2 regions of the Naumannella cuiyingiana genome follow, and region 1 is predicted to be linked to the other one. Evidence: predicted binding sites of a transcription regulator. Region 1 holds the regulator's gene; the other holds the start of a gene.

What was found. The regulator HrcA, encoded in region 1, represses chaperone genes, less so after heat shock. The targets are predictions, from matches to a motif close to TTGGCACTCGNNNNNNNCGAGTGCCAA.
Region 2: the regulator HrcA is predicted to act here: its motif matches at 9,226-9,252, upstream of groL (chaperonin GroEL).

The regions. Positions count from the first base shown of each region.
Region 1 is NZ_JACBZS010000001.1:596,475-610,901, forward strand. Features, by position in the region: gene ybeY (rRNA maturation RNase YbeY) at 1-246, opposite strand, end outside; gene GGQ54_RS02640 (PhoH family protein) at 243-1,229, opposite strand; gene GGQ54_RS02645 (CDP-alcohol phosphatidyltransferase family protein) at 1,446-2,159, shown strand; gene GGQ54_RS02650 (DUF5709 domain-containing protein) at 2,392-2,913, opposite strand; gene GGQ54_RS02655 (hypothetical protein) at 2,960-3,376, shown strand; gene GGQ54_RS02660 (queuosine precursor transporter) at 3,417-4,145, shown strand; gene tgt (tRNA guanosine(34) transglycosylase Tgt) at 4,218-5,459, opposite strand; gene GGQ54_RS02670 (16S rRNA (uracil(1498)-N(3))-methyltransferase) at 5,456-6,190, opposite strand; gene dnaJ (molecular chaperone DnaJ) at 6,187-7,395, opposite strand; gene hrcA (heat-inducible transcriptional repressor HrcA) at 7,420-8,427, opposite strand; gene GGQ54_RS02685 (MBL fold metallo-hydrolase) at 8,542-9,399, shown strand; gene GGQ54_RS02690 (inositol monophosphatase family protein) at 9,401-10,186, opposite strand; gene GGQ54_RS02695 (LacI family DNA-binding transcriptional regulator) at 10,292-11,323, shown strand; gene GGQ54_RS02700 (hypothetical protein) at 11,338-11,553, shown strand; gene GGQ54_RS02705 (DUF3097 family protein) at 11,573-12,421, opposite strand; gene GGQ54_RS02710 (N-acetylmuramoyl-L-alanine amidase) at 12,510-14,234, opposite strand; gene hemW (radical SAM family heme chaperone HemW) at 14,359-14,427, opposite strand, start outside.
Region 2 is NZ_JACBZS010000001.1:2,385,927-2,400,353, forward strand. Features, by position in the region: gene GGQ54_RS11050 (glycine C-acetyltransferase) at 1-960, shown strand, start outside; gene GGQ54_RS11055 (pyridoxal phosphate-dependent aminotransferase) at 964-2,115, opposite strand; gene GGQ54_RS11060 (O-acetyl-ADP-ribose deacetylase) at 2,112-2,654, opposite strand; gene GGQ54_RS11065 (DedA family protein) at 2,703-3,527, shown strand; gene GGQ54_RS11070 (nuclear transport factor 2 family protein) at 3,528-3,983, opposite strand; gene GGQ54_RS11075 (TetR family transcriptional regulator) at 4,061-4,612, shown strand; gene GGQ54_RS11080 (DUF1345 domain-containing protein) at 4,622-5,320, shown strand; gene GGQ54_RS11085 (MerR family transcriptional regulator) at 5,317-5,688, opposite strand; gene GGQ54_RS11090 (oxidoreductase) at 5,730-6,833, shown strand; tRNA gene GGQ54_RS11095 (tRNA-Thr) at 6,858-6,930, opposite strand; gene manA (mannose-6-phosphate isomerase, class I) at 7,003-8,151, opposite strand; gene GGQ54_RS11105 (DUF3263 domain-containing protein) at 8,222-8,521, shown strand; gene GGQ54_RS11110 (hypothetical protein) at 8,518-8,922, opposite strand; gene groL (chaperonin GroEL) at 9,370-11,001, shown strand; gene GGQ54_RS11120 (dipeptidase) at 11,120-12,226, shown strand; gene GGQ54_RS11125 (copper homeostasis protein CutC) at 12,231-12,953, shown strand; gene GGQ54_RS11130 (hypothetical protein) at 12,961-13,995, opposite strand; gene GGQ54_RS11135 (HelD family protein) at 14,153-14,427, opposite strand, start outside.

The sequences.
Region 1 (14,427 bases):
CTCCGGCGGCTCCTCGTCGTCGCTCGGCGGCCGCAGCTCGTCCATCGGGAAGCTCAGCACGTCGGTCGGTCCCGGCTCGCCCATGAACCGCTCGTGGTAGCCGCTCATCGTGTCGGCGTCGACGAACACGATCGACAGCTCGGCCTGCGGATGGATCCGCAGGGCGTCCAGGCAGTAGCCGGCGAGCGCGATCAGTCCGCGTTCGTCGACCTCGGAGGAGGACTCGTTGGTCAGGTCGATGCTCACGCGCCGCCCCTGGCGACGCCGCGGGCGGCCTCGCGCCGCGCCGCACGGTTGCCGGTCAGCTCACGCGAGGTGTCGGAGAGGGATTCGAACCGGTCATAGGCGGCGACGATCCGGCCGACCAGCTTGTGGCGTACCACGTCGTGATTGGTCAACCGGCAGAAGGCGATGTCCTCGACGCCGTCCAGGATCCCCTCGACCGCGCGCAAACCGGAGCGTTGGCCGCCGGGCAGGTCGACCTGGGTGACGTCACCGGTGACCACCATCTTGGCGCCGAAGCCGAGCCGGGTGAGGAACATCTTCATCTGCTCCATCGACGTGTTCTGCGCCTCGTCGAGGATGATGAACGCATCGTTCAGCGTGCGGCCGCGCATGTAGGCCAGCGGCGCGACCTCGATCGTCCCGGCGGTCAGCAGGCGCGGGATCGAGTCGGGTTCGACCATGTCGTGCAGCGCGTCGTAGAGCGGGCGCAGGTAGGGATCGATCTTGTCGCTCAGCGTGCCGGGCAGGAAGCCCAGCCGCTCGCCGGCCTCCACCGCGGGCCGGGTCAGGATGATCCGGTTGATCTCCTTGTTCTGCAGCGCCTGCACGGCCTTTGCCATCGCCAGATAGGTCTTGCCGGTGCCGGCCGGGCCGATCCCGAAGACGACGGTGTGCTGGTCGATGGCGTCCACATAACGCTTCTGGTTCAGCGTCTTCGGCCGGATCGTCTTGCCGCGATTGGACAAGATGTTCTGGGTCAGCACCTCCGCCGGGCTCGCCTCAGCGCTGCGCATCATCGCGATGATCCGCTCGACGGCGTCGGCGGTCAGGCCCTGGCCGGTGCGGATCACGGCGACCATCTCGTTCAGCACGTCCTCGCCGAGCGCGAGGGCGTCGGGGTCGCCGGTCAGGGTGATCTCGTTGCCCCGGGCATGCACATCGGCATCCAGTTCGCGTTCGAGGGTACGCAGGAACTCATCTGCCGGGCCGAGCACCGTGACCATGTCGATCGACGGCGGAACGACGATCTGCCGGCTGCCGCCGGGCTGGCGCGCGGTGGTTGTGGTGGTGTCGGGTGTGATGGGAGTCCTCCGGTGGCTGGGTCCGGCGCGAGGCCGGCTGCGCGCAATTCTATCCGCCGCGACCGCCTCGTCCACCGGCTTCGATGGGTGCGATGACGTGGCCGCGGCCGCCGCCGGCGGGCGCTAGCCTTGGCGGCCATGAGCACGCCGGAGCCCCGGGCGACGACCCGCCGCCCCCGGGCCGAGCTGCTGGGCTGGAGCGCGGGCTGGGTGGCCGCGATCTGCGCGCTCGCCCTCGCGGCGCCCCTCGGCACCGCGCCGCTGCTGTCCGGGCTGGTGATCGCCGCCGGGTCGCTCGCGCTGCTCTGGGGCCCCTCGGCCCGGCTCCCGCTCGGGCTCGGGTGGGCGAACCGGGTGACGCTGGTCCGGGCGGTACTGGTCAGTTGTGTCGCGATGCTCGCCGCCTATGTGATCGCCGACTCCGCGCGGGTGTCGGTGCTGTTGCTGGCCACGGGCGCGCTCGCGGTCGTCCTGGACGGGGTGGACGGCGCGGTGGCGCGGCGCACCGGATCGGCGAGCGATCTCGGCGCCCGCTTCGACATGGAGCTGGATGCGCTGCTGATCGCGGTGCTGTCGGTCCTGGCCGCGCGCGAGTACGGCGGCTGGGTGCTTGCGATCGGCGCCGCGCGCTATGTCTTTGCCGCCGCCGGCCTCGGCTGGCCGTGGCTGCGCCGGCCACTGCCCTACAGCCTGGCCCGGCGCGTGATCGCGGCCGCGCAGCCGATCACCCTGCTGGTCGCGCTGAGCGGGCTGGCACCCGCGCCGGTCGGCACCGGCGCGCTGCTGGTCGCGTTGGCCGCCCTCGCCTGGTCCTTCGGCCGCGACCTGCGCTGGTTGCGCCGCAACCGCTGAACGCCCCACCCCGCTCGATGTTTCCGTAGTTATGCCCGCTCTGAGCCCCGGATGGCGGCATCACCTGCGGACGGAACGCGACCCACGACGCTCTCCACCGCGCGATGCGGTACGCCGAGGCGGGCGAGGCCCCGATCTCCTCGTGAGCTCTCGCCGCCTAAGACCACGTCCGGGGGGCGATAACTGACGACACGACTCGGAGAACGAGGGCCCGTCAGTTGGATGGCCGTCGTCAGTGCTCGTCCACGATGTGCATGGCGGCCTCCTCGGCGCTCGCCGCGCCGCCGGCCAGACCGACATCGGTGCCGAGGACCTCGGACTCGACGTCCTCGCCGTCCACCGTCTCCGCATCGACCAGCCGGCCGGCGCGCTGGTTGCCGACCTCGGGATCGTTGATCGAATCGGACCCGCGGGGATCGTCGAACTCCTCGGCCTCCTCCCGACCCTCCAGCAGGTCACCGGTGCCGGGATTGTTGGCGCCCCATTCCTGCTCCGGCGTACCCTCACCGCCGTAGCTGCCCGGCCCGACATCGGGATTCTCCTGACGCAGGCGCATGTCGAGCGACTCGCCCTGCTCGGCCTCGGCGGCCGTGTTCCCGTACCCCTCGCCGGCCGACCACTGGTCGGGCGCGATGTAGCCCTCGTCCAGCGGATCCTCGACCCCACGATCGATCAGCGAATCGTCCTCCGAAAGCTGGTCGAGCTGCTCGGACTCGTCGGGAACCTGCTCGTACTGATCGTTCTGCTCGCTCATGGCCCCACCCTGCCACGATGCCCCCGGCCCGGTGCAGGATGACGCCATGAGCCAGCCCCCTGGACCGCCGCGGACCTTCGCCACCTACACCGAGATGGCCGCGGCGGAGCCGTACCTGCTCGCCGGGCACATGTTCGGCTACGCCTTCGCCCAGCGCTACCTGATCACCGACGGCGAGCTCGACCCGCTGTTTCGCGCGCTGTGCGCGGAACCGGCAGAGTCGGGCTTCCTGGGACTGGGTACGCGGGAGTCGCCGCCGGTCGAGGTCGCCAAGAACCGGGTGCTGCTGATCTGGGAACAGGCGCTCGCCGCCTGTCGGAAGTTCTCGCTGACGGGCGGTGATCACCAGCGCCTGATCGAGCAGGTGATCTGCCTGGACAGCGGATTGCTGAACCTGTCGCCGCAGGCCCGAGCCGAGCATTTCCGCGGCCGGGCCGCGGGCGCGGGGCAGCCGTTGCGCTGAGGATTCGCCACCCGCGAGGCGATCCTGCGAACATTTCGCCGTGACCCAGACAGAGCCCGCGCGGGCGAACTTCGCGCAGCCTCGCAGCAGTCACTTCATGGGGCTGCTCGCGCTGTTCATCGCGGTGATGTTGATCAGCAACGTGGTGGTGACCAAGGGGGTGTTGTTGTTCCCCCAGTTGCAGTTCGATCTCGGGCCGCTGCAGGTCCGCGGGATCGTCACCGACGGCGCGTTCTTCCTGTTCCCGCTGGCCTATGTGCTCGGCGACGTGATCAGCGAGGTCTACGGCTTTCGCACCATGCGCCGGGTGATCATGCTCGGCTTCGGGTCCCTGCTGCTGATGACGGTGTGCTTCTGGCTGACGCTGCAGCTTCCGGGCGCGCCGTTCTGGGACAACCAGGCGGCGCTGGAGTCGGTGATCGGCGTGGTGCCGCAGTTCGTGGCGGCGGGCCTGGCCGGCTACCTGTGCGGGGAGTTCCTGAACTCGTTCGTGCTGGTGAAGCTGAAGGAACGCACGGGCGAGCGTTCGCTGTGGGCCCGCGTGCTGGGCTCCAGCGTCGTCGGCCAGGCGGTCGACACCACGGTGTTCTGCGCGATCGCCGCCACCGGCCTCGGGATCGCCACCGTCTCGGACTTCCTGAACTATGTGATCGTCGGCTTCGTCTGGAAGCTCGCCGTCGAGGCAGGTCTGCTGCCGGTGACCTACGGCGTGACCGGCTGGCTGAAGCGCGCGGAGCCCAGCTACGGCAAGGTCACCGCACCGTCCTGACGCTCGCGGGCCCCGGTTCTCCGGCCCGCCGCGGCCTGACGCGGAACCGGCCGCCGGCCCGCGTGGCGAGCGTCAGGACGGTGCGGTGCTGCGGCGGCCGGCGTAGTAGCGGCCCAGGAACTCCTCGCGGAAGGCGGCGAAGTCGCCCGCCCGGATGCTCGCCCGGATGTCGTCGACCAGCGAGACGATGAACCGCTCGTTGTGGATCGTGGCGAGCGTATTCACCACCATTTCCTTGGCCTTGAACAGGTGATGCAGGTACGCCCGGGTGTAGTGCGCGCAGGTGTAGCAGTCGCACTCCTCGTCCACCGGGGCGAAGTTGCGCCGGTTCGCCGCCGTGTTGACATTGAACCGGCCGTCGCGGGTGTAGAGCGCCGCATTCCGCGCCACCCGTGACGGCGAGACGCAGTCGAAGGTGTCGGCGCCGTTGGCGATCGCGGCGAAGAAGTCGTCGGGCTCGGAGATGCCGAGCAGGTGCCGCGGCCGGTCCTCGGGCAGCTCGTCGGCACACCAGCCGACGATGGTGCCCAGGTTCTCCTTCTCCAGCGCGCCGCCGATCCCGTAGCCGTCGAAGCGCCGCCCGTCGACCTCGCTCGCGGCAAGATCACGACAGGCCCTCCGCCGCAGGTCCTCGTACTGCGCCCCCTGCACCACGCCGAACAGGGCCTGGTACGGGCGCCCGGGATGCGCCGCGGTCAGCCGGCCGTGCTCGGCGAGACACCGCTCCGCCCACGCCTGGGTCCGCGCCAGCGAACGCTCCTGGTAGCCGCGGGTGTTCATCAGCGTGGTCAGCTCGTCGAAGGCGAAGATCACGTCCGCACCGATCTGGTGCTGCACCCGCATCGAGACCTCCGGCGTGAACCGGTGCATCGTGCCGTCCAGGTGCGACTTGAACGTCACGCCGTCGTCGTCGACATGGGCCATCCGCTCCTTGCCGGCGGCGATCACGTCGTCGTCGCCGAGGCCCGCCGCATCCATCGCCAGCACCTTCTTGAACCCGACGCCGAGGCTCATCACCTGGAAGCCGCCGGAGTCGGTGAACGTCGGGCCCGGCCAGTTCATGAATCGGCCCAGCCCGCCGGCCGCCTCGACGATGTCGCTGCCCGGCTGCAGATACAGGTGGTAGGCGTTCGCCAGCAGCGCCTGCGCGCCGAGCTCACGCATCGACTCCGGCAGGACGGCCTTCACGGTCGCCTTGGTGCCGACGGCGATGAACGCGGGCGTCTCGATCCTGCCGTGCGGGGTCGTGATCACACCGGTACGCCCGCGCTCGCCGGCGAGCCGATCGCCCACCTCGAAGGAGAAACCCGTCATGATCGCGCCCGGTTCCGGCAGGCACCCAGGGCGACCACCCCGGCGGTCGAGGTACGCAACACGCCGTCGCTGATCAACACGGGCCGCCCGCCGGCGGCAACCAGGCGATCCAGCTCCTCGGGCGCGATCCCGCCCTCGGGGCCGACGATGATCAAGATCTCCCCGGAGGTCGGCAGCGCCAGCTCGGCGAGTTGATCATCGGCCTCCTCGTGCAGCACCAGCGCCAGATCCGCGGCCGCCACCCGCCGGGCGAGGTCTGCCGTCCCGACCGGCGTCGAGACCTCCGGCACCCGGAAGCGCCGCGACTGCTTGGTGGCCTCGCGCACACCGGTGCGCCACTTCGCCAGTGACTTCGCCGCCCGCTCCCCCTGCCAGCGCACCACCGACCGGGCCGCCTGCCACGGAATGATCTCCGCGACACCGACCTCGGTCAGCATGTCCAGCGCCCGCTCGGCATGATCACCCTTGGCCAGCGCCTGGGCGACCGCGAACCGCGGGCCGGTCTCGGTCCGGGCGAGCCGCTCGTCGACCCGGATGGCGACCCAGCCCTTGGCCACCTCGGTGACCGGTCCCCGGACGGCGGCGCCGGCGCCGTCGGCGACGATGATCGACTCGCCGGCGCGGAGTCGGCGTACCACCGAGGCGTGATGACCCTCGGGCCCGTCGAGCACCAGTGCGTCACCGATCGCCGCATCGCGGGCCGCGTCGGCGAGGAAGACGGGGTCGCTCACTGGCCGGCCAGGCGGTCCTTCCACCGCCCGAACATCCCGCGCCCGGCTCCTCCGCGCACCTCGACGCGCGTCTCGTCCCGCTCGGCGGCAAGTTGTTCCAGCAGCTCGCGCTGTTCCTTGGTCAGCCTGGTCGGCGTCTGCACCAGGAAGGTGACGCCCAGCTCGCCGCGCCCGCGCCCGCGGCGGCGCGGGATGCCGCGATTGGGCAGCGCGATCCTGGTCCCCGACTGGGTGCCCGGCGGCACCTCCACCTCGACCGTCGTCTCGGCATCGGCGAAGTCCTCGCGCCCGGAGGCAACCAGGTCGGCCTCCAGGGTGGGCACGTCGACCCGGGTGCCCAGGGCTGCCGCGGTCATCGGGATCGGCACGACGAGCTCCAGGTTGTTGCCGTCGCGGCGGAAGTCGGCATGCGGGCGGACCGCGATCTTGACGTAGATGTCGCCCGGCTCGCCGCCGCCCGGTCCCACCTCGCCGCGCCCGGGCAGGTGGATCATCACGCCGTCCTCCAGCCCGGCCGGGATCTTCACCTGCAGCGTCTCGGTCTGCCGGACCCGGCCCTCGCCGTCGCACTCGACGCAGGGGTGCGGGATCGTCACGCCGAAGCCCCGGCAGTTCGGGCAGGGCTGGGAGGTGCGGATGCCCGCGATCCCGATCCGCTGCATCTGGGTGATCTCACCGGCGCCCCGGCAGGTGTTGCAGCGCTCGGGCCGGGTGCCCGGCTGGGTGCCCTGGCCCTCGCAGGTCGCGCAGCGTACCGCCGTGTCGATGGTCGTCTCGACGGTCGTGCCGAACGCGGCCTCCGCCAGGTCGAGCGTCATCGGGACCGCCGAGTCCTGCCCGCGCCGCACCCGCGAGCGCGGGCCGCGGGGGCCGGTCTGCCCGGTGAACATCGCATCGATCAGGTCGCCGAAGTCGAAGCCGGCCGTTCCGCCGGTGAAACCGCCGCCGAACCCGCCGAACCCGCCACCGCGGCCGAACCCCGCGCCGGCCATCCGCGGATCGCCGCCGCGGTCGTAGAGGGCCCGCTTGTCCGGATTGGACAAGATCTCGTAGGCCTCGGAGATCTGCTTGAACTTCTCCGCCGCCTCCGGGCCCGGCGCGACATCGGGGTGCACCTTCATCGCCATCCGGCGGTAGGCCTTCTTGATCTCCTCCGCGGACGCGCTGCGTTCCACGCCGAGCACCGCGTAGTAGTCCATGCTCATCTGGTTCCTTCGTCGTTCTCCGGCTCAGCGCTCGGACAGGAAGCGCCCGACATAGCGCGCCACCGCCCGGACCGAGGCCATGGTCGAGGGATAGTCCATCCGGGTCGGGCCGACGATGCCGAGGCTCGCCCGGACGCCGGCGTGTTGCCCGTAGTCGCTGGCGATGACCGAGGTCGCGCTCAGCTCCCGGTAGGGGTTCTCCGCGCCGATGCGGACGGTCACCGGGTCATCACCCACCTCGCTCAACAAGGTGAGCAGCACGACCTGTTCCTCAAGTGCCTCCAGCACCGGGCGTACCGCGTCGAAACCGGGGCCGAAGCTGGTCAGATTGGGTACGCCGCCGACGGCAACGCGGGTGGCGACCTCGGTGTCGAGCATCGTACCCAGCGCCGCGGCGAGCTTGCCCGCGGTCGCAGCGAGCCGCTCGGGCACGGACCCGGGCAGGCCGTCGAGGGACTCCGCGGCAGCCGCCAGCCGCTCACCCACCAGCCGGGCGTTGATCCGCTCCGCCAGCTCGGCCACGTCGGCATGGGCGATCTCTCCGGTCTCCACCGTGCGCTGCTCGACCCGCCCCGTCGAGTTGATCAGCACGACCAGCACCCGATCGTCGCTGACGGGCACCAGCTCGATGTGGCGGACGGTTGCCGAGGAGACGATCGGGTACTGCACGATCGCCACCTGGTGGGTCACCTGGGCGAGCAGCCGGACGGTTCGGGTGACGATGTCGTCGACATCCAGCGCGCCCGACATGAAGGCCTGGATGGCTCGCGACTCCGCCGGCGACAGCGGCTTCAGCGCGGCGATCCGGTCGACGAACAGCCGGTAGCCCTTGTCGGTCGGGATCCGGCCCGCGCTGGTGTGCGGCTGGGTGATGTAGCCCTCGTCCTCCAGCACGGCCATGTCGTTGCGGACGGTCGCGGACGACACGCCGAGGTTGTGCCGATCGACCAGCGCCTTCGACCCGACCGGCTCGTGGCTGGACACGTAGTCGGTGACGATGGCGCGCAGCACGTCGAGCTTGCGATCGTCCACAGCCCCCTCCTGGTTCTCGCGAATGGCTGACACTCGGTTTGCTGGCACTCGGTTTGCTGGCACTCTCTGCAGCGGAGTGCCAGTCTAGCGCTCGCGCGCGGTTAGGCTGGCGAGGTGACTTTCCTCGAGTGGCGCGAGGCCGCGCCGGGCGTGCTGGTGGCCGTCGCCGAGCCGGATTCGGTCAACATCGCCCTGGTGCTCGGCGGTACGCCGCAGGCGCCGGGACTGCTGGTGGACACCGGTTCGAGCCCGGAGCAGGGGGCGCGGCTGCGCGCCGACGTGGTCGAGCTGACCGGCACCGATCCCGCCGGCGTGGTGATCACGCACGGCCACCGCGATCACTGGTTCGGGCTGGCGGGGCTGGCCGGCGTACCGTCCTTCGGCCATGCCAGCCTCGCCAACCGCCTCGAGGATCCGGCGACGGCCGCCGATCTCGCCGGGCTCGGCCTGTCCCCGGCCGACCTGGTAGCGCCGACCACCCTGCTGCACCTGGCCCGCGGGATCGACCTGTCCGGTCGCCGGGTCGAGATCGTCCACCTGGGCCCGGGCCACACCGAGGGCGATCTGGTCGTGGTCGTTCCGGACTCGAAGGTCGTCATCGCCGGCGACCTGGTGGAGTCGGCGGGCGTGCCGCAGGCCGGCCCCGACAGCGCGCTCGGCCAGTGGCCGGCGACGCTGGACGGTCTGGTCGGGGTGCTCGGCGAGGACGCGGTGGTGATTCCCGGGCACGGTGGCCCGATGTCGCGTACCGACGTGATCACCCAGCGCGCCGAACTGGCGGCCGTCACGGGCGAGGCACGCGCGCTGATCGAGCGCGGCATCGCCGAGGCCGATGCCGGCGCGGCGGGCAACTGGCCCTGGCCGACCGAGACGGTCGCGCCGCACATCGCGCGGGCCTACGCCGAACTCGCCTCGGCCGGCGTCCGGGCGCGACCGCAACTGCCGATCGTGCTGGAGCGCGGCGGGAGTTGAGTCAGCCCCGCCCGATCTGCTCGGCGACCGCGGGCGAGGACGCCACCAACAGGATCTGCCCGGACTCGACCGGCCGGCCGGGGACATAATCGGTGCCGTCGGCGAACCGCACGACGCCGCCCAGCTCGCGCACCATCAGCGCGCCCGCCGCGTGGTCCCACGGCTTCGGATTGCGGTACGCCAGGGCATCGATCGTGCCGGCCAGCAGATCGGGATAGTCCACCCCGCAGCACCAGCGCGTCCGCACCGCTTCGATTCCCGGCGGGTCGAAGTGCCTGGTCGACATCGAGGTGGCGACATTCGGCGGGTCGTTGACCGGCGGGGCGACGACCCGGGCGCCGTTGCGCAGCACCCCGCGACCCCGCTCGGCGACGACAGCGAGCTGGTGCTGGGGCTGCCAGATCCACCCGCGCACCGCTTCGCCGTCGCGCAGTTCGGCGAGCAGCATGGCGTGATCGTCGGAGCCGCGGACGAAGTTGCGGGTGCCGTCCAGCGGATCAATCACGTAGGCGTGTTCGGCCGCGGCCAGCCGGTCCAGCAGGCCGGGATCGGCCGCGACGGCCTCCTCGCCGACCACGAAGGCTCCCGGATCGGCCGCCTGCAAGGTCTCGGTCAGTGCCGCCTCCGACTCCCGATCGGCGACCGTCACGTAGTCACCGGGCTTCTTCTCGGCGATCTGTCCGCCGCTCAGGGCGCGGAAACGCGGATTGATGATCTCGGCGGCGACCCGTTCGAGCAGCCCGAGCACGGACTCGGTGGAGGTGTCGTCCAGGGTGAATCTCGGCACGGACAAACACTCGCACACGGGTGACCTTGCCTACCCGGCGGCTCGTTCTGTATCGTTCTAGTTAATCGATACAGACGGTGCTGGGACGAACCGAGGAGGGCCTGGATGACCAACCGGGTGACGCTGCGAACGATCGCCGAGGCGGTCGGGGTGTCGGCCGCGACCGTGTCGAATGCCTACAACAAGCCCGACCAGTTGTCGGCCGAGCTGCGCGACCGGATCCTCGCCAAGGCCGAGGACCTCGGCTATGCCGGCCCGGACGCCTCGGCCCGCAGCCTGCGCCGCGGCAGGTCCGGCTCCGTGGGCCTGGTCACCCACCAGCAGTTGTCCTATGCCTTCTCCGATCCCTACGCCATCGCGCTGATCCGCTCGCTCACCCGCGTCCTGGAGCAGCACGGCACCAGCCTGCTGCTGTTGCCGGTCAACGACGACGACCCCGACGGGATTGAGGCGGCGCGCCGCGCGCAGGTCGACGGCATGGCCGCGCTCTGCCTGACCACCCGCGGCGACCTGATCGAGCTGGCGCGTCGCCGCGGCGTCCGGCTGATCGGCACCGACGTCTCCCCCCAGGGCTGCTGGGTGGCCGTGGACGACCGGGCGGTCGGGCGGCAGCTCGGCGAACACCTGGCGGCGCTCGGCCATCGGGAGATCGTCGTGCTCTGCGACGAGTTGGAGAGCGGGCGCGAACAGCCCCGGGGGCTCGGCCAGGACTGGCGCGGCACCTACCTCGCGCCGCGGATCACCGGGCTGGAGTCCGCGCTGCCCGACGCCCGGATCCGGGTGTTCACCGGCGGCCACAACACCCGCGAGGCCGGCCGCCTGGCCGCCGCGCACGTCCTCGACTCGCGGAACCGACCGACCGCCATCGTCGGGCTGAGCGATGTGCTCGCCCTGGGCGCGCTGGATGCCCTGGCCGTGCGCGGACTCGACGCGCCCGGCGACATCTCGGTGGCCGGCTTCGACGACGTGCCGGAGGCCGCGGCCGCCGGACTGACCACCGTGCGCCAGCCGATCGAGGAGAAAGGCCGCCTCGTCGGCGAGCTGCTGATCGGCGAGGCCGAGCCCACCGAACAGATCACCCTGCCCACCGAGCTGGTGGTACGCCGCACCACCGGCCCCGTCCCGACCACCGATTGATCAAGGAGATTGCCGTGTACTACCCGATGCCGATCGAGACCATCCGGGCCGAGAACCGCTCCGCACTGCCGGACGCCCCGATGATCGACGACTCCCCCGCGCCGCCGCGCTTCGCCGCCGTGCGTGGAGTCCTCGTGGCCGGCCTGCGCGGCATCGCGCGGGCACAACTGCGCTGGGCCGAGCGGATCGAGCCCTGCCGCCGCCCCGCCCCGCGCTACCGGACGAGCTGACCCGCGGCCGCCGGCGAACTCAGGCGGGATGATCGGCGGTGACGAAGTCGATCAACTTCTCGACCTCGGTCAGCAGCCGCGGATCAAGATCATCCCAGGAGCGGACCCGCTTCAGCAGCGCCGTCCACACCTTCCCGATGTCGGCCGGACTCTCGTGCGGCCAGCCCATCGCCCGGCAGACGCCGGTCTTCCAGTCCTCGCCCTTCGGGACCCGGGGCCACGCCGGACGGCCGACCCGCTCGGGCGAGATGGCCTCCCAGATGTCGATGAACCGGTGCCCGGTGACGAAGACGAACTCCCCGTGCGGCCCGGACGCGACCCGCGCGGCGATCCGAGCCTCCTTCGATCCGGGGACGAGATGATCAACGAGCACGCCGAGCCGGCGACCCGGCCGCGGCGCGAACTCCTCGACGACCGCCTCAAGATCATCCACGCCGTTCAGATACTCCACCACGACCCCGACGTGTCGAAGATCGTCTCCCCAGATCTTCTCGACCAGCTCGGCATCGTGCCTGCCCTCGACGAAGATCCGGCTGGGCAGCGCCGTCCTCGCCGAGGTCTCGGAAGCTCGCGACCCGCTGCGGGTACGCGTTTGCGCGGCAGGCCCCCGGCGCGGACGGACCAGCGTCACCGGCGCCCCGTCGATCCAGAAGCCGGGGCCGATCGGGAAGCTGCGCCGCTTGCCCGACCGGTCCTCCAACACGACGAGACCGTTCTCCCAGCGGACGACGGCCCCGCAGAAGCCCGAGCTGGGCTCCTCCACGACCAGGTCGAGCGCGAGCGGGACCTCGGAGCTCGCGGGCCTGCCCGCGCGCTGCCAGCCGGGGCTGAGGACGTCGGTGCCGTACCGGTCGCCGGATGATGCCACCGAGGCAGGCTAGACCGGTACGCCCCTTGCGCCGCGCCGCCACGCGGCGCGGCGCCCGGGTCGGGCCCAGCCGGTCAGTCCTGGCCGGTCAGTTGTAGGTGACGGTCACCCGGTCGGTGCTGCGGTTCCACGTGATCCGGCCGCCGACGAAGTTGTTCGCCCGGCCGCCCGAGACGTCGAACTCGCTGCTGGTCGGCAGCCCGAGGCGCGATCGCTCGTGCCCGAGGTCGGCGTAGGCACGGTAGATGCTGCCGTAGACGGCGTACCCACGCTTGTTCGACCAGTAGATCCGGCCCTTCTCGAACTGTTGGTAGGGCACGCCCGCGACGGCCGATGCCCGCTCGGTGGCGGTCGGCTGCCGGAGCTGGGACGGGTGGTCGCCGCTGACGTAGACGCCGTTGATGCCCGACCGGACCTCGATGGCGCGATTGGTGGTGGCGGACCAGTAGATGCCGCCGCTGGCGAACCGGCTGCCCTTGCCACCCGGCCAGTCGATCTCGTCGGTGATCGGGAAGCCGAGGAAGGATGCCCCGGACCCGAGCTGGCGGTACCGGGTGCGGATGCTGCCGCGAACCGCGTGGATGCGGCCGTCCTTGCCGAGGATGTCGGCGCCGGCGAACTGGGTCTCCGCGCCGCCGTAGGCGCGGCGTTCCAGCCGGAAGGGTGAGCCGACCCAACCCGACTCCCCGCCGAGGGAGCGCCATTTCTCATAGCTGCCCGTGCGGTAGTCCGCGAGCGCGGCGACGCGGTCCCGGAAGGCCGGCATCTGGGCCTGCATCTTCGCCCCCGGACAGTCGGTGGCGACCACGTCGCCGTGGGTGAAGATCACATTCACCTGTTTGCCGGCGAGCGTGACGGTGCCCTTGGGGTTGCGGTAGTTGCCGGCGAGCTTCCAGGCGATGATCCTGGCCGTCGCGTCCAGCGCGGCCGTCGGCGGGTTGGTCGAGACATAGCTGCCCATCATCGCCACACCGACGGTGTCGGTGTTCCACTCCCGGGCGTGGCCGCCGTGCACCGGCAGTTCGACACCGCCCGCCCGGCCCTCGTAGATCTTGCCGTACCGGTCGGTGAGGAAGTTGTAGGCGATGTCGCAGTAGCCGCGGCTCTGCACGTGGTAGGCGTAGATGCCGCGGATCACGCCCGGCGCCTCGGCCGAGCTGTAGGAATTGCTGCCCTCGGTGTGGTGCACCACCGCACCCCGGACCGTCGTGCCGTAGCGCTTGCCACAGTCGGTCCGCAGGCTCTCGTCGGCGCCCCAGCCGGCCCGGGAGACGATGGCCGGGCGGGTCGGCACCGGCGCGCCGGACGGCGCCTGCAGGGTCTCGGGATTCGCATCGGCCGCCGTCGTCCCGGCGTCGATCAGGTCCGCCCGCAGGCCGCTCGGGGCGCGCTCGCCCCGGACCCGCAGGTCGACGCCATCGGCGGAGCCCACGTAGACGGGCGCGGAACCCGGGCGGGTCCCCTCCTCGCCCCCGGCGACCGTCGCGTCGTCGATCGGCAGCTCCGCCCAGTCGGTCCACTTCCCGTCGCGGCGGACGCGGTAGTCGACGGCGGGGGCGGGACCGGCGTCCCAGGTGACGCCGAAGGTGGAGAAGCGTTCGGTGGCGCGCTGGCGCAGCTCGGCCACCACCGGGCGCTTGCCGGCCTGCCGCTCCGTCCGGCCGGCGGCCGGGATGGCGATCGAGTCGATCCGCGGTTTGACCGGTTTCGCCCGGGTGGGCGGTGCCGCCGCGGCGACGTCGGCCGGCAGCGGTGTACCAGCGAAGACCAGGCCCGCGACCAGGGCGGCGCCCAGCAGGGCAGCAACGATCACGCGAGCGGCATGTCGGCTGGGGGGTGGACAGTGGCGAAGCATGGCGGTGCCCCTTCGGTTCGGTGTCCCCGACGTGTCGCCATTGTCAACACATCAGCACGCCGAAGCGTCGGGGGCGCGCCGATCAGTCCAGGAGCTCACGGGTGACGGCGTCGGCGAGCAGTCGGCCGGCCACGGTCAACCGGAGGGGGTC
Region 2 (14,427 bases), 1.8 Mb from region 1:
TGGGGCTTCGGGATGGCGTCGGTGCGGTTCATCTGCGGCACCACGACGCTGCACACCGACCTGGAGGCCCGCCTCGCCGAGTTCCTCGGGCAGCAGGCGGCGATCCTCTACGGCTCGTGCTTCGACGCCAATGCCGGGCTCTTCGAGACGCTGCTCGGGCCCGAGGACGCGATCATCTCCGACGAGCTCAATCACGCATCGATCATCGACGGGGTACGCCTGTGCAAGGCGCGGCGATTCCGCTATCGCAACCGCGACATGGCCGACCTGGAGGCACAACTGATCGCTGCGAAGGACGCCCGCACGCGGATGATCGCGACCGACGGCGTGTTCTCGATGGACGGCTATGTCGCTCCGCTGGACGACATCTGTGATCTTGCCGAGGCTCACGACGCGCTGGTGATGGTCGATGACTCGCATGCGGTGGGTTTCGTCGGCGAGCACGGCGCCGGTACGCCGGAACTGTTCGGCGTTCAGGATCGGGTCGATGTGATCACCGGGACGCTGGGCAAGGCTCTCGGCGGGGCTTCGGGTGGCTACACCGCGGCGCGGTCCGAGATCGTGGAGCTCCTGCGGCAGCGCTCGCGCCCCTATCTGTTCTCCAATTCGGTCGCGCCGGCCATCGTCGCGGCTGCGCTCGCAACCCTCGACCTGCTGGCGGGTTCGGCGGAGCTGCTCGCTCGCCTGCGGGAGAACACGGCGTACTTCCGCGAGCAGATGGTCGCCCGCGGCTTCGAGATCCCCGAGTCCGATCATCCGATCGTGCCGGTGATGATCGGCGATGCGGCGCAGGCGGCCGCGATGGCCGACCGGCTGCTGGCCGACGGGATCTATGTGCGGGCTTTCTCCTACCCGGTGGTGCCGCGCGACAAGGCGCGGATCCGCACGCAGATGTCTGCCGCCCACAGCCGCGACGACCTCGACGCCGCCATCGCCGCCTTCGAGCGCGCCCGGGGCTGAGCGTCAGCCGAGCTGCGCGACCAGCCGGTCGATGGCGGTGTTCAGCTCCTGTGCGAAGCCGGCGAAGCACAGCCGGACATAGCGATGCCCGTGCACGGGGTCGAAGTCGGCGCCCGGGGTCATCGCGACACCGGTGGTCGCCAGCATCTCGGCGCACCAACGAGCGGAGTCGCCCGTCAGGTGGGAGACATCGCACCAGGCATAGAACGCGCCGTCCGGCGGGGCGTAGCTGGTGATCCCGAGCTCCGGCAGCCGGTTGATCAACAACTCGCGGTTCTCGGCGTACCGCTGGACATGCCCGGCCAGCTCCGGTGCCGCCGCCGACGACAGCGCACCGATCGCGGCGTACTGCGACGGCACCGGCGGACAGATCGACAGGTTGCCGCTGAGCACGTCCACCGGTCGCCGCAGCCACCGGGGCAGCAGCATCCAACCGAGCCGCCAGCCGGTCATCGAGAAGTACTTGCTGACCGAGCCGACCACCACCGCATCGCGGGTGAATCGCCACGCGCTCGCCGCCTCCCGACCGAACGTGATGCCGTGATAGATCTCGTCGCTGATCAACAGGCAGTCATGATCGACACACCACGCAGCGATCCGCTCCAGCTCGTCGGCGTCGATGATCGTTCCGGTCGGATTCGACGGCGAGGCGATGATCAGCCCGGCCGGCGGTACGGGCAGCGCGGTCAGCATCTCCAGCGTGGGTTGGAATCGCGTGTCGGGGCCGCACGGCAGGTCGAGCACCTCACACCCCAGCGCGTGCAGCGTGTTCCGGTACGCCGGATAGCCCGGCCTGGCCATCGCGATCACGTCTCCGGGGTCGAATGCGGCGAGGAACAGCGCGTCGAAGCCGCCCGAGGACCCGGTCGTGATGACCACCTCATCGGCGTCCACCTCGGCGCCGATCCGGTCGCGGTGGTAGCTCGCGACGGCCTCTCGCAGTGCCAGGACGCCGGTCGCCTCGGTGTAGCCGAGCACGCCGCCGTCGATCGCCGCCACCGCGGCCTCGCGCGCCGCGAGCGGTGCCGGCGTCGAGGGTTGCCCGGCGCAGAGCATGATCGCGTCGCCGTGGGTACGCTGTCGCGCCGCCGCGGCCGCCAGCACCTCCATCACCCGGAACGGCGGCACGTCCGCCCGCTTCGCGACCCGCCTCATGCCTCGGTCCCGCCCGTACCGAGTTGCGCGGCGAAGGCGGCGTGGGCGTCGGGGGAGAACAGCACGAAGCGCACCTCGTCGATGCCGCCGGTGCGGCCGGCCGCGATCTCCTCGCGTACCGTCCCCACCGCGATCCGCGCCGCGTCATCCATCGGCCAGCCGTAGACGCCGGCCGAGATCGCGGGGAAGGCGATCGACCGCGCGCCCAGCTCGCGGGCCACCTCGAGGCTGCGGCGATAACACGAGGCCAGCACCGCCGAGCGGTCGTGGGATTTCGCCCAGACCGGGCCGACCGTGTGGATCACCCAACGCGCCGGCAGGTCACCGGCGGTGGTCGCGACGGCCTCCCCGGCGGGCAGGCCGTCCGGCAGGTGGGTGGCGCGAAGTTCCTTCGTGGCGGCCAGGATCGCGGGTCCGCCGCGGCGGTGGATCGCGCCGTCGACGCCGCCTCCGCCGAGCAGCGAGGAGTTCGCGGCGTTCACCACCGCATCGGTCGTCTGTGCGGTGATGTCGCCCTCGATTGCCGTCACCTGCGTCATGTCGGCCATTGTCGCAGCGGGACCCGCGCTCGCGTAGCATCGGGCCGCGTGACCCAGCGCCCCGACGAGCCCGAGGACCCCGAACGCAGCGCGGCCGACGCCGCCGACGCGGCGGGGAGTGAGCCCGGCGAGGCGGCCGAGGCCGAGCTGGAGTGGTGGCAGTATCCGGGCCTGCCGTTCCGGTCCAAGCCCGGCCGGCTGGACTACATCTGCATGTTCGGCATCATCGCCGCGGGTGTGTACTCGCTGGCGCTGACCCCGTTCCGGGTCTGGTTGCTGACGAATGTGCCCTACGTGCTGGTCGCGCTGAGCGGCTCCGGCTCGGCCCTGGTGGGCATCGGTGCGGCGATCCACATCGGCGACACCTGGTGGCCGCTGGCGGCGATCATCGGCGCGCTGAGTGCGATCAAGTTCGACTGGCTGTTCTGGTTGGCCGGTCGGCTGTGGGGCGAAGGCATGATCGACTGGCTGTTGGGCGGCGCGGCGAAGCAGAATGCGGGCTGGCTCAGCCGGACCCGGCGCAAGATCGCACTGTGGTCGCATCGGCTGGCGCAGCGTTGGGCGATCCCGATGATCTTGTTGACCTATGTTCCGGTGCTGCCGATCCCGTCGGCGATCGTCTTCGGTGCCCTCGGCATGGGCGGGATGCGGCTGCGTACCTTCCTGATCATCGACTTCCTCTGTTCGCTGGCCAACCGCGCGCTCTATCTGTATCTGGGCTACCGGATCGGGCTGCCCGTGCTGGAGGTCCTGGAGGAGCTGAACAAGTGGTCGCTGTGGATCGGCCTGGGCCTCGTCGCGGTGATCGTCTTCTTCGCCTTCCGGAACGCCTCCAAGGCCGATGTCACGGTCAAATCCTCATCCAAGGAGTGATCAGCGCAGCGGCAGGACCGGCTCCGTCTCGGTCCGGGGACCGCGGATCCGGCGCTCGGACTCGGTGATGGCGACATCGTTGATGCTCGCCTCGCGGCGCGACATCAGGCCATCGGCGTCGAACTCCCACAGCTCGTTGCCGTAGCTGCGCCACCATTGGCCGCCGATGTCGTGCCATTCGTACTGGAAGCGCACCGCGATCCGGTCGGGGCCGAAGGTCCACAGGCTCTTGCGCAGGACGTAGTCCAGCTCCCGTTGCCCCTTCGCGGTGAGGAAGTCGATGATCTCGGCACGGCCCTGCAGGAACAGGTCGCGATTGCGCCAGACCGAGTCCGGTGTGTACGCCAGCGCGACCCGCTCGGGATCGCGGGTGTTCCACGCGGCCTCGGCGGCGAGCACCTTGCGGGCGGCCGAATCGGCATCGAACGGGGGCAGTGGCGGGCGTTGGTCCGGCATCGGGTGTCCTGTCCGTGGAGAACGATCGTTCTCCGGTAACCTAGAGAACGAACGTTCTCACGTCAAGGGGGTACGCCGTGACCGCAGATCCGCTGCTCGATGCCGTGGAGAAGTTGATCAACGCCCACGGCGTACAGGCGGTCGGCATGGACCGGGTACGCGCGGCGTCCGGATTGTCGCTGAAGCGGATCTACGGGCTCTATCCGAACAAGCAGCGCCTGGTCGCGGCCACGCTCGCGCGTCGCGACGAGCGGTGGCGGGAGGAGCTGGCAGGAGCGGTCGACGACGCACCGGACAAGGTGGAAGCGCTGTTCGGCTGGCTCGGCGCGTGGTTCGCCGAGCCAGACTTCCGCGGCTGTCTGTGGGTGAACGTGCACGGCGAGCTGGGCGGTGATCATCCGGAGGTGCTGGCGCAGGTGCGGGCACACAAGGTGGCCTTCCGCGACCAGGTGCTCGGTTGGTTCGCCGATGCGGGGCCCGAGATCGCCGAGGAGATCTGGCTGTTGGCTGAGGGCGCGATCGTGACCGCCGGGATCACCGGCGATGTCGGTGCCGCGTCCCGCGCGGGCCGTGCGGCCAGGCGACTGCTCGGCGGCGAAGCGGCTCCCCGGCGACCCCGCTCGCCCTAGGATCGGCCCATGACCACGAGCGGCGAGCCGATCCGGCGGCCGTCGTGGCTGCTGTCGGAGACGCGACGCTCGCTGGTCAGCACGGTCGCGGCGACGGTGTGCACCGCGATCATCACCACCGTGTGGATCTCGCTGGACCGGCGGGTCCTTCCCTATGCCGTCGGCATCGGCTGCGTCGTCGCCTGGACCTTCCTGGCTGCCATCAACGCGGCTCTGACCTGGCGGGCCCACGGTCGCCTCAGCGGCCCGGCGCTGGCCGAGGCGCTCGCCGCGGACCCGGCCACCGATCGACGAGGTGCCGGAACGGGTCGGCGGATGCCCTCGTGGTCGGTGGAGGCGTCGGTGCTCGCACTGGCCGTGGTGTGTCTGCTGCTGTTCCTGCCCGGGGCGCGATCGCTGCCAGCCCTGCTCGGCGCAGCGTTGGTGATGATTGCTGCGTCATGGGTGAATGTCGCGATGGCGTACGCCCTGCACTACGCGCGCGAGGACCGGCGCGAGCCGGGAATCTCCTTCCCGGGCACCGAGGAGCGCGGCTTCGACGACTATCTCTATCTGGCGATGGCGATCCAGACCACCTTCGGCACCACCGATGCCGAGATCCGCACTCGCCGGATGCGACGCGCCGCGATGACCCACGGCGTGCTCGCCTTCGCCTTCAACACCGTGATCGTGGCCATGATCATCTCGCTGCTGCTCGGTATCGCCTAGCCGGCACGGTAGTCCTTGATCACGGCGGCCAGCGTCGTGCGGGTGCGCTGCAGGCAGTCGATCCGATCGTCGATCCTGTCGAGTTCGGCGGCGAGGCGCTCGGCCAGCCAGGGGGTACGCGCGGCTGGATCGTGCACACAGGGCAGCACCTCGCGGATGGTCTCGGTGCCGAGGCCGGCCGCGAGCAACTGGCGGATCAGGCGTACCCGCTCGACCGTTGCGTCGTCGTAGTGGCGCTGGCCACCGAGGCTGCGCTCGCTGGTGATCAACTCCTGTTGCTCGTAATAGCGCAGCGACCGGGCGCTGGCGCCGGTCGCCGCCGCCAGATCGCCGATCCGCAGCCCGGATACCGAATTCGTCGTCGTCATCGCTTGCCCCTGACATTGATGTCAGGTTCTATCGTGCCAGCATGACGCTCACCGAACCAACCCCCACCCACGCCGACGCCGGTGTCGATGCCCTGTTCGCACCGACCGAGCTCGCCGGAATCGCGCTCGGCAACGCCTTCGCGATGGCACCGATGACCCGCTTCCGCTCCCCGGGCGGAGTGCCCGGGCCGGACGTGGCGGCCTACTACCGGCGCCGCGCCGCGGGTGGGGTCGGCTTGATCATCACCGAGGGCATCCTGGTTGATCATCCGAGCGCGGGCGCCGAGGACGCGGCGCCGCGGTTGGAGCGCCCGGCCGCCGAGGCCGGCTGGCGGATTGTGGCCGACCAGGTGCATGCCGCCGGATCGAAGATCATCGCGCAACTGTGGCACCAGGGCAGTGAGCGGGAGGGCTTCGACGGCGGCGTGGCCTGGACGCCCTCGGGCGTACGCGAGGACGGCTCGCCGGCCGGGCGGGCAGCGACGATCGCCGATCTTGACGAGTTGATCAGCCGGTACGCGGCGGCGGCCGGCGCGGCCCGGCGGGCCGGCTTCGACGGGGTCGAGGTACACGCCGCGCACGGCTATCTGCTGGACGAGTTCTTGTGGCGGGCCACCAACCGGCGTACCGATCGTTATGGGGGTACGCCGCGCAATCGCGCGCGGCTGGTCGCCGAGATCGTCGCCGCCGTCCGGGCCGAGGTCGGCGCGGGATTCCCGGTCGGGCTGCGCTTCTCGCAGTTCAAGGAGCGTGACTTCGATGCGGTGATCGCCGACCATCCGGACGAACTGGCCGCGCTCCTGACGCCCGCGGTCGAGGCGGGAGTCACGCTGCTGCACGCCTCGGCGCGCCGATTCTGGCGACCGGCGTTCGACGGATCGCCCCGCACGCTGGCCGGCTGGGGCCGCGAGCTGACGGGGCTGCCGGCGATCGCCGTCGGCTCGTTCGGGCTCAGCGCCGCCAGCCTCGCCGATCCGGAACGCTCGCTGGCGGCGGTGGCGCGGCTGCGCGAGGCGGGCGAGTTCGACGCGCTCGCGCTGGGTCGGCCCCTGCTGGCGAACCCCTGCTGGGTCAACCATGTCCGCCGGGGCGAATTGGGCGCGCTGATCGACTACAGCAAGGAACAGGAGGAGGTCTTCGCCTGAGGGGAGAGCGGGTCGACCGGGACGAGCCCCCAATCGGAGTCGAACCGATGACCTTCGCTTTACAAGAGCGCTGCTCTGGCCTCTGAGCTATGGGGGCAAAGGGCGCGGGCCAGTCTAGCCGGTGCGCTGCTCCCGGGGGACCACGGCGGACCCGCGCGTGGAGGACGGCTCAGCCGCCGGGCGCGGCCAGGTAGGCGGTCCCGGTCCCGGTCGCGGTGACCGCCTCGCCGGCGGGGAGGAAGGCCGCAGCGCCGGCGTCGATGATCAACTCCGACGCCCCGGTCAGGGTGAGCTCGCCGTCGCCGACCAGCACGATCCTGGCTGCGCCGGCCGCCGGAAGCTCCAGGCCGGCGGGCGAGGCCAGTCGCCAGATCGCGAACTCGGGCGCCGGGGTGGGGTAGCGCAGCAGTCCCGGCGCCTCCTCCACGCCGGTGATGATCGTCGGCGCGCCCGGCGTGAAGTCGACGATCCTGCCCAGCTCGGCAGTGTCGATGTGCTTGCGGGTCAGCCCGCCGCGCAACACATTGTCCGAATTGGCCATGATCTCGATGCCGGTGCCGGACAGATAGGCATGCAGATTTCCGGCGCCCAGGAAGATCGCCTGGTCGGGCTCGAGCTCGATCCGGTTCAGCAGCAGCGACGCCACGATCCCGGGGTCGAGGCCGAACGCGCGGTCGAGTTCGAGGACGGTACGCGCGAGCGCCCCCGGTCGGCCGCCCGCCTCGGCATAGGCCCAGGCCGTGTCGACCACCTTGCGTACCTGGAAATCGGCCAGGCCGAGTGCGGCGAAGAACGCCGCGCGCAGCGGGTCCGGTCCGTCCAGCTCGGCGACCAGCGGGCGCGGGGCATTCAGCGTGTTCAGCGCGTCCCGGGCGTCATCGACGGTGCGGAAACCGCACAGCGCCGAGAACGGTGTCCGCGCGATCAGCGCCTCCGGCTTCGGCCAGTTGTCGGCGTAGTTGCGCGTCGGCGCGCCGGGATCGACGCCCGCCGCGCGCTCCGCGGCGTACCCCTGCTGTGCCTGTTCGCGCGTCGGGTGCGCCTGCAGGGACAGCGCCCGGTCGGCCGACAGCACCTTGAGCAGGTAGGGCAGCCGGTCGCCGAATGCCCGCCGGGAGTCCTCGCCCAGCCATTCCGGGTGCTCGGCGAGCGCGGCATCCAGGCCGGCGCCGCCGGGCAGCGTCGCGGGGGCCGAGGTGTGGGCGCCCAGCCAGTACTCGGCGTGCGGCTCGCCGGTCTCGGGTACGCCGAGCAGGCGCGGGATCGCATCGGTCGTGCCCCACGCGTAGTGCTGGATCCGGCCGGTCAGCAGATGCATGGCCGCAGTCAAACAGACGCCACGACACGCGAGTAATGACAGCGGTGTGATTTGCACCTAGCATTGCCGCATGGCCGACCCCGTCCAGCAGACCTCCCCCGTCGCGGCGCCGACGCTGTCCGAGCGCGATCGCGATCTCCTCGATTTCGAGCGCGAGTGGTGGAGTTTCGCGGGGTCGAAGGAGGAGGGCATCCGTGCCCGTTTCGGGTTGTCGACGACGCGCTACTACCAGGTGCTGAATGCCCTGATCGACAGCCCGGTGGCGCTGGCCTATGACCCGCTGCTGGTGAAGCGGCTGCGCCGGCTGCGTGAGTCCCGTCGCCGGGCGCGCTCGGCGCGCCAGCTCGGTTTCGATCCGCAGGACAGCTAGTCCCGGGTGCGGTAACCGCCGCGTTCCAGGCCCGCGAGCGTCTCGAACAGATTGGCGCTCGCCCGATCGCCGGTGCGCAGCATTGACCAGCCCATCGCCAGCAGGTACGCCGGGAGGAACGGCAGGCCGAGCAGCGCGAACCACTGCCACGCATGCGCCTCCTCGTGCGCCAGCATCTCGCGGTGCCGGCCGGTGAGGGTCGGGGCATCGGTGGGCGTGATCACGACATCGCCGACCGTGAACGCTCCCGCCAGCGGGAACGGCAGCCGGTAGCCCTCCGCCACGAACATGCCGCGGGGCCCACGTTTCATGTTCGCGCCGCCCAGCCGGGCGATCGCCAGCCCGAGCAGCGTGGAGCCGTTCAGCCGGTTGCCCAGCTCGCGGAGTTGCCACAGGTGCATGCCGGAAGTCTGGCAGGAGAGCCGGATGGGCAGTCCTGGGCGGGTCTGACTCCATCCGCGGGCTGAATCGGCAGGTGCGGGCTGAGTAACGCTCGCGGCTGACGGTTGGGTTCGCGTTTGGGCGGGTCTGGCTCCATCCGCGGGCTGAATCGGCAGGTGCGGGCTGAGTATCACTCGCGGCTGCCGGTTGGGTTCGCGGGTGCCGGTTGGGTTCGCGGATCGGGAGTCGCGGGGGTGGGCCGGGGTGGGTGAGGCCGCCCCGAGGTCGTTTGCACTCTCGGGTGCCGAGTGCTAAACATGACATTGGCACTCCTCTACCGAGAGTGCCATCCGGCAAGCCGGTGAGGGAAGGCGTACGCCGACCCGTCCGTCGCGGGCACCAGCCTTGTCACAGTCAACCTGACACACCCATTCGTACGGCTTCGGCCGGGAGGAATCGGAAGACACATGGCAAAGCTCATTGAGTTCGACGCGGAGGCCCGCCGCGGCCTGGAGCGGGGCATGAATGTCCTCGCCGACGCGGTGAAGGTCACCCTCGGCCCGAAGGGCCGCAATGTCGTGCTGGAGAAGAAGTGGGGCGCCCCCACCATCACCAACGACGGCGTCTCGATCGCCAAGGAGATCGAGCTGGAGGACCCCTACGAGAAGATCGGCGCCGAGCTGGTCAAGGAAGTCGCCAAGAAGACCGACGATGTCGCGGGCGACGGCACAACCACCGCCACCGTGCTGGCCCAGGCCATGGTGCGCGAGGGCCTGCGCAACGTCACCGCGGGCGCCAACCCGATCGGCCTGAAGCGCGGCATCGACAAGGCCGTCGCCAAGATCGCCGACCAACTGGCCGACAATTCGATCGAGGTCGACTCCAAGGAACAGATCGCGGCCACCGCCTCGATCTCCGCGGGCGACCCGCACGTCGGCGAGGTGATCGCCGAGGCGATCGACAAGGTCGGCAAGGAGGGCGTGATCACGGTCGACGAGTCGAACACCTTCGGGCTCGAGCTCGAGTTCACCGAGGGCATGCGCTTCGACAAGGGCTACATCTCGCCCTACTTCGTCACCGACCCCGAGCGCATGGAGGCCGTCCTCGACGACCCCTACATCCTGATCGTCAACTCCAAGGTCAGCTCGCTGAAGGACCTGCTGCCGGTGCTCGAGGGCGTCATGCAGACCTCCAAGCCGCTGCTGGTGATCGCCGAGGACGTCGACGGTGAGGCCCTGGCCGGCCTGATCGTCAACAAGATCCGCGGCACCTTCAAGTCCGTCGCGGTCAAGGCCCCGGGCTTCGGCGACCGGCGCAAGGCCATGCTCGGCGACATCGCCATCCTGACCGGCGGCCAGGTGATCTCCGAGGAGGTCGGCCTCAAGCTGGACGGCGTGACCACCGAGATGCTCGGCCGCGCCCGCCAGGTCGTGGTGACCAAGGACGAGACCACCATCATCGACGGCGCCGGCGATGCCGAGCAGATCAAGGGCCGGGTCAACCAGATCCGCGCCGAGATCGAGAACAGCGACTCCGACTACGACCGCGAGAAGCTGCAGGAGCGGCTGGCCAAGCTGTCCGGCGGCGTCGCGGTGATCAAGGTCGGCGCGGCCACCGAGGTCGAGCTGAAGGAGCGCAAGCACCGCATCGAGGATGCCGTCCGGAACGCGAAGGCGGCCGTCGAGGAGGGCATCCTCCCCGGTGGCGGCGTCGCGCTGCTGCAGGCGGCCAAGACCGTCGACGTCGCCGACCTGACCGGCGACGAGGCGATCGGCGCGGCGATCGTGAAGAGCGCGGCATCCGCCCCGCTCAAGCAGATCGCGGCCAATGCGGGCCTCGAGGGCGGCGTGGTTGCCGACAAGGTCGCCAACCTGCCGGTCGGCGAGGGCCTGAACGCGGCCGACGACACCTATGTCGACATGGTCAAGGCCGGCATCATCGATCCGGCCAAGGTGACCCGCTCCGCGCTGCAGAACGCGGCGTCGATCGCCGGGCTGTTCCTGACCACCGAGGCCGTCATCGCCGACAAGCCGGAGAAGGCCCCCGCGGCCCCCGGCGGTGACGGCGGCATGGGTGGCATGGGCGGCATGGACTTCTGAGTCCCGTTCACCGAACATCCCACCGAGGGCGGTCCCGACAGGGGCCGCCCTCGGGCGTTCTCGACCCCCGCCGGTGGGCCGTGCCGCCGTGCCGCCAGCCTGGCGGCACAATGAGCAGGTGAGCGATCCGACGTACCCGGTCATCGACGGCCACAACGATCTCCCGTGGCAATTGCGCGAGGTTTCCTACGATCTCGACAAGATCGACATCTCGCGGCCGCAACCGCACCTGCACACCGATCTCCCGCGCGCCCGGGCCGGCGGCCTGGCCGCACAGTTCTGGTCGGTCTTCGTGTCGGGCACGCTGCCCGAGCCCGAGGCGGTGGTCCAGACGCTGGAACAGATCGACGCGGTGTACGCCCTCGCGGCGCGCTATCCCGATGATCTTGTGCTGGTGCGTACCCCCGACGAGCTCGACGCCGCGATCGACGCTTGGCGCCCCGGCGGTGCGATCGCATCGCTGATGGGCGCGGAGGGCGGCCACAGCATCGCCAATTCGCTCGGCGTGCTGCGCGACCTGTTCCGGCTCGGTGTGCGCTACCTGACCCTCACCCACAACCAGAACACCGCCTGGGCGGATTCGGCCACGGACGAGCCCGCACACGGCGGACTGACCGACTTCGGCCGCGAGGTGGTCGCGGAGATGAATCGCCTCGGCATGTTGGTCGACCTCTCCCACGTCTCGCCCGACACCATGCGCGACGCCCTCGACGCCACGACCGCCCCGGTGATCTTCTCCCATTCCTCGGCCCGCGCGGTCTGTGATCATCCGCGCAATGTGCCCGACGAGATCCTTGCCCGGCTGCCGGACAACGGCGGCCTGTGCATGATCACTTTCGTGCCCTACTTCATCTCGCCGGCGGTCCGTGCCTGGTCGCTGCGCTGCAACGAGGCCGCCCGCGCCGCCGGGGTCGACCCGCGGGACCTGGCGGCGCTGGATGCCTTCCGCGCGACCTGGACCGAGCCGCAGCCCGAGGCCGGGCTGGACGATGTGATCGCCCACCTGGAACACGCTCGCGAGGTGGCCGGGATCGACCACATCGGCCTGGGCGGCGACTACGACGGGGTGGACCGGCTGCCGCGTGGGCTCGAGGACGTGTCCGGCTACCCGCGCCTGTTGTCCGCGCTCGCCGAGCGGGGTTGGTCCGCGGCCGACCTGAACAAGCTCGCCCACGGGAACCTGCGCCGGGTCTACCGCGCCGCCACCGAACTGGCCGGACGCTGATCCGATGTCTGGTGCGCTGCTCGAGGTGATCTGCCTGCACGCGGCCGACGCGCGGCGGGCAGAGGAGGGCGGCGCGGACCGGGTCGAGTTGCTCGGCAGCCTGGACGACGGCGGCATGTCGCCGGAGCCGTCGCTGGTCGAGGAGGTGCGCGACGCGGTCGGGGTGCAACTGCGGGTGATGTTGCGGCTGCGGCCGGGCTTCGGAACCGACGGCGCGGAGGCGGTACGCCTGCGCGGGCTCGCCGCCAGCTACGTGGACGCGGGCGCCGACGGGCTCGTGCTCGGCTTCCTGAACGGCCACAGCGAGGTCGATGCGTCGGTCGTCGAGGCCATCACCGCCGACAGCGACTGGCCGTGGACCTTCCACCGGGCGATCGACCAGGCCCTCGACCCGCGGCGTGCCTGGCGTACCCTGCTCGGCCTGCCGAACCTGGACCAGGTGCTGACCGCCGGGTCCTCGCGCGGCGTGGCGCACGGCTTGGACGAGTTGATCGCGCTCGCCGGATCGGACCCGCGGATCGCAAAGTTGATCATGGCCGGTGGCGGCCTGGCGCCGGAGCACGTGCCGTGGCTGGCCCGGGCCGGGGTGCGGGCGTTCCACATCGGCGCGCCGGCGCGGCCGGGCCGCAGCTACCGGGCCTATGTGGATGCCGATCTGGTGAGGACATGGAAAACCCTGGTCGACGACTCGGTTACCCGCGCCGCCGACCAGGGTCGGTCCGGTTGAGAACTGCTCAGAAGGCCTTGCCGGCCGCCTTCGCCTCGGCGGTCGCCTCGGCCCGGCGGTCCTTGGCCGACGACTTGGCCTCGGTCAACCGCTCGGTCTGCGCGGGCGCGGTCTGGGCCACGGAATCGCTGGTCTCCGAGCGAAGCATCCGCGACGTGCTCGGGGCGCGCGACGCATCGGGCGCCGCCAGGTCGACGAACTGACCCTCGACGCCGCCGCGGGCGCGGTTGCCCTCGCCGACCGGTGCCGGGTCGTTGCCGGTCCCGGACAGCTTGCCCGCGATGATGTTGTCGCTCACCACGGCCTGACCGTCAGTATTGGACACGGTCAGGTTCTTGCCGAAGAAGTTGGCCCCGTCGCAGGTGGCGAGGTCACCCGAGCCGCCGATCTGCAGGCCCTTGCCGTTGCCGTCGTAGCGGGCATCGCCGTAGACCTCCGAGGCGCAGACCACACCGCCGTCGGTGTTGCCGGTCACGGTCAGGTTCTTGCTCAGCACCGAGTTGTAGACATCGGTGTAGGCGCCGTCGGTGCTCGCGACGTTGCCGCCGACCGTGGAGTTCTCGATCAGGGTCTCGCCGGTCGACACGGTGACATTGCCCGACTGCTGTGAGCCCACCAGGAAGAAGAAGCCGGGGTCGGCCGCGCCGTCGACGGTCCGGCCGGTGTAGTTGCCGGCCACCTTGGTGCTGTCCAGGTAGACGCCGTAGCCGGCGGCCGAGACGACGTTCTCGCCCAGGCTGGCGCCGGTCAGATCGAGGTAGCCGCTGGCCTGGACGGTGACGCGGCCGGTGAACTCGCCGCCCTGGGCGACGAGATTCGCGTCCTTCGCGACGCGCACGGTGCCCTTGACGTTGACATCGGTCAGGGTGCAGGACTGGCCGGAACGTACGACCAGATCGCCCGGAACGGTGACGTTCTCGGCCGTGCCGGAGCAGTAGGTGACGAGGGCGGCGTGGGCTGGGGGTGCCATCAGGAACGTCGCGGCGGCGGCGGCCAGTGCTGCCGATGCGCCTACCGCGCCGGTGATGTGTCGATTCCGCATGTGGGCCTCTCTTAGGGGGAGCCCGGGAGTCGAGTGGGGCCTGACACCCCGAGCATTGACTTGCTCCGGAGCCTAATGACGCCGATCGCGATGGGTCAATGGTCTGATGTCTATTGGTGCCAACGTGTGGTCGAGGGCCGTTCACCCGCGTTCACCGTCACTCCACCAACTGCTCGGGCAATGGCAACCTGTGCACGACGACCAGGGCGGACACGGCGCGGGTGAGGGTGACGTAGAGCCGGCGCAGGCCGGTCGGCCGGTCGGCCTCCCCGGCCACGATCGCGGCCGGTTCGATCACGATCACCTGGTCGAACTCGAGGCCCTTCGCCAGTCCCGCCGGCACCAGATCGACCCGGGATTCCCAGTCCCGCTCGTCCCCGACTCTGCGGTGGTCGATGCCGACCGCGGTCAGGGCGGCGCCGATCGCGTCGG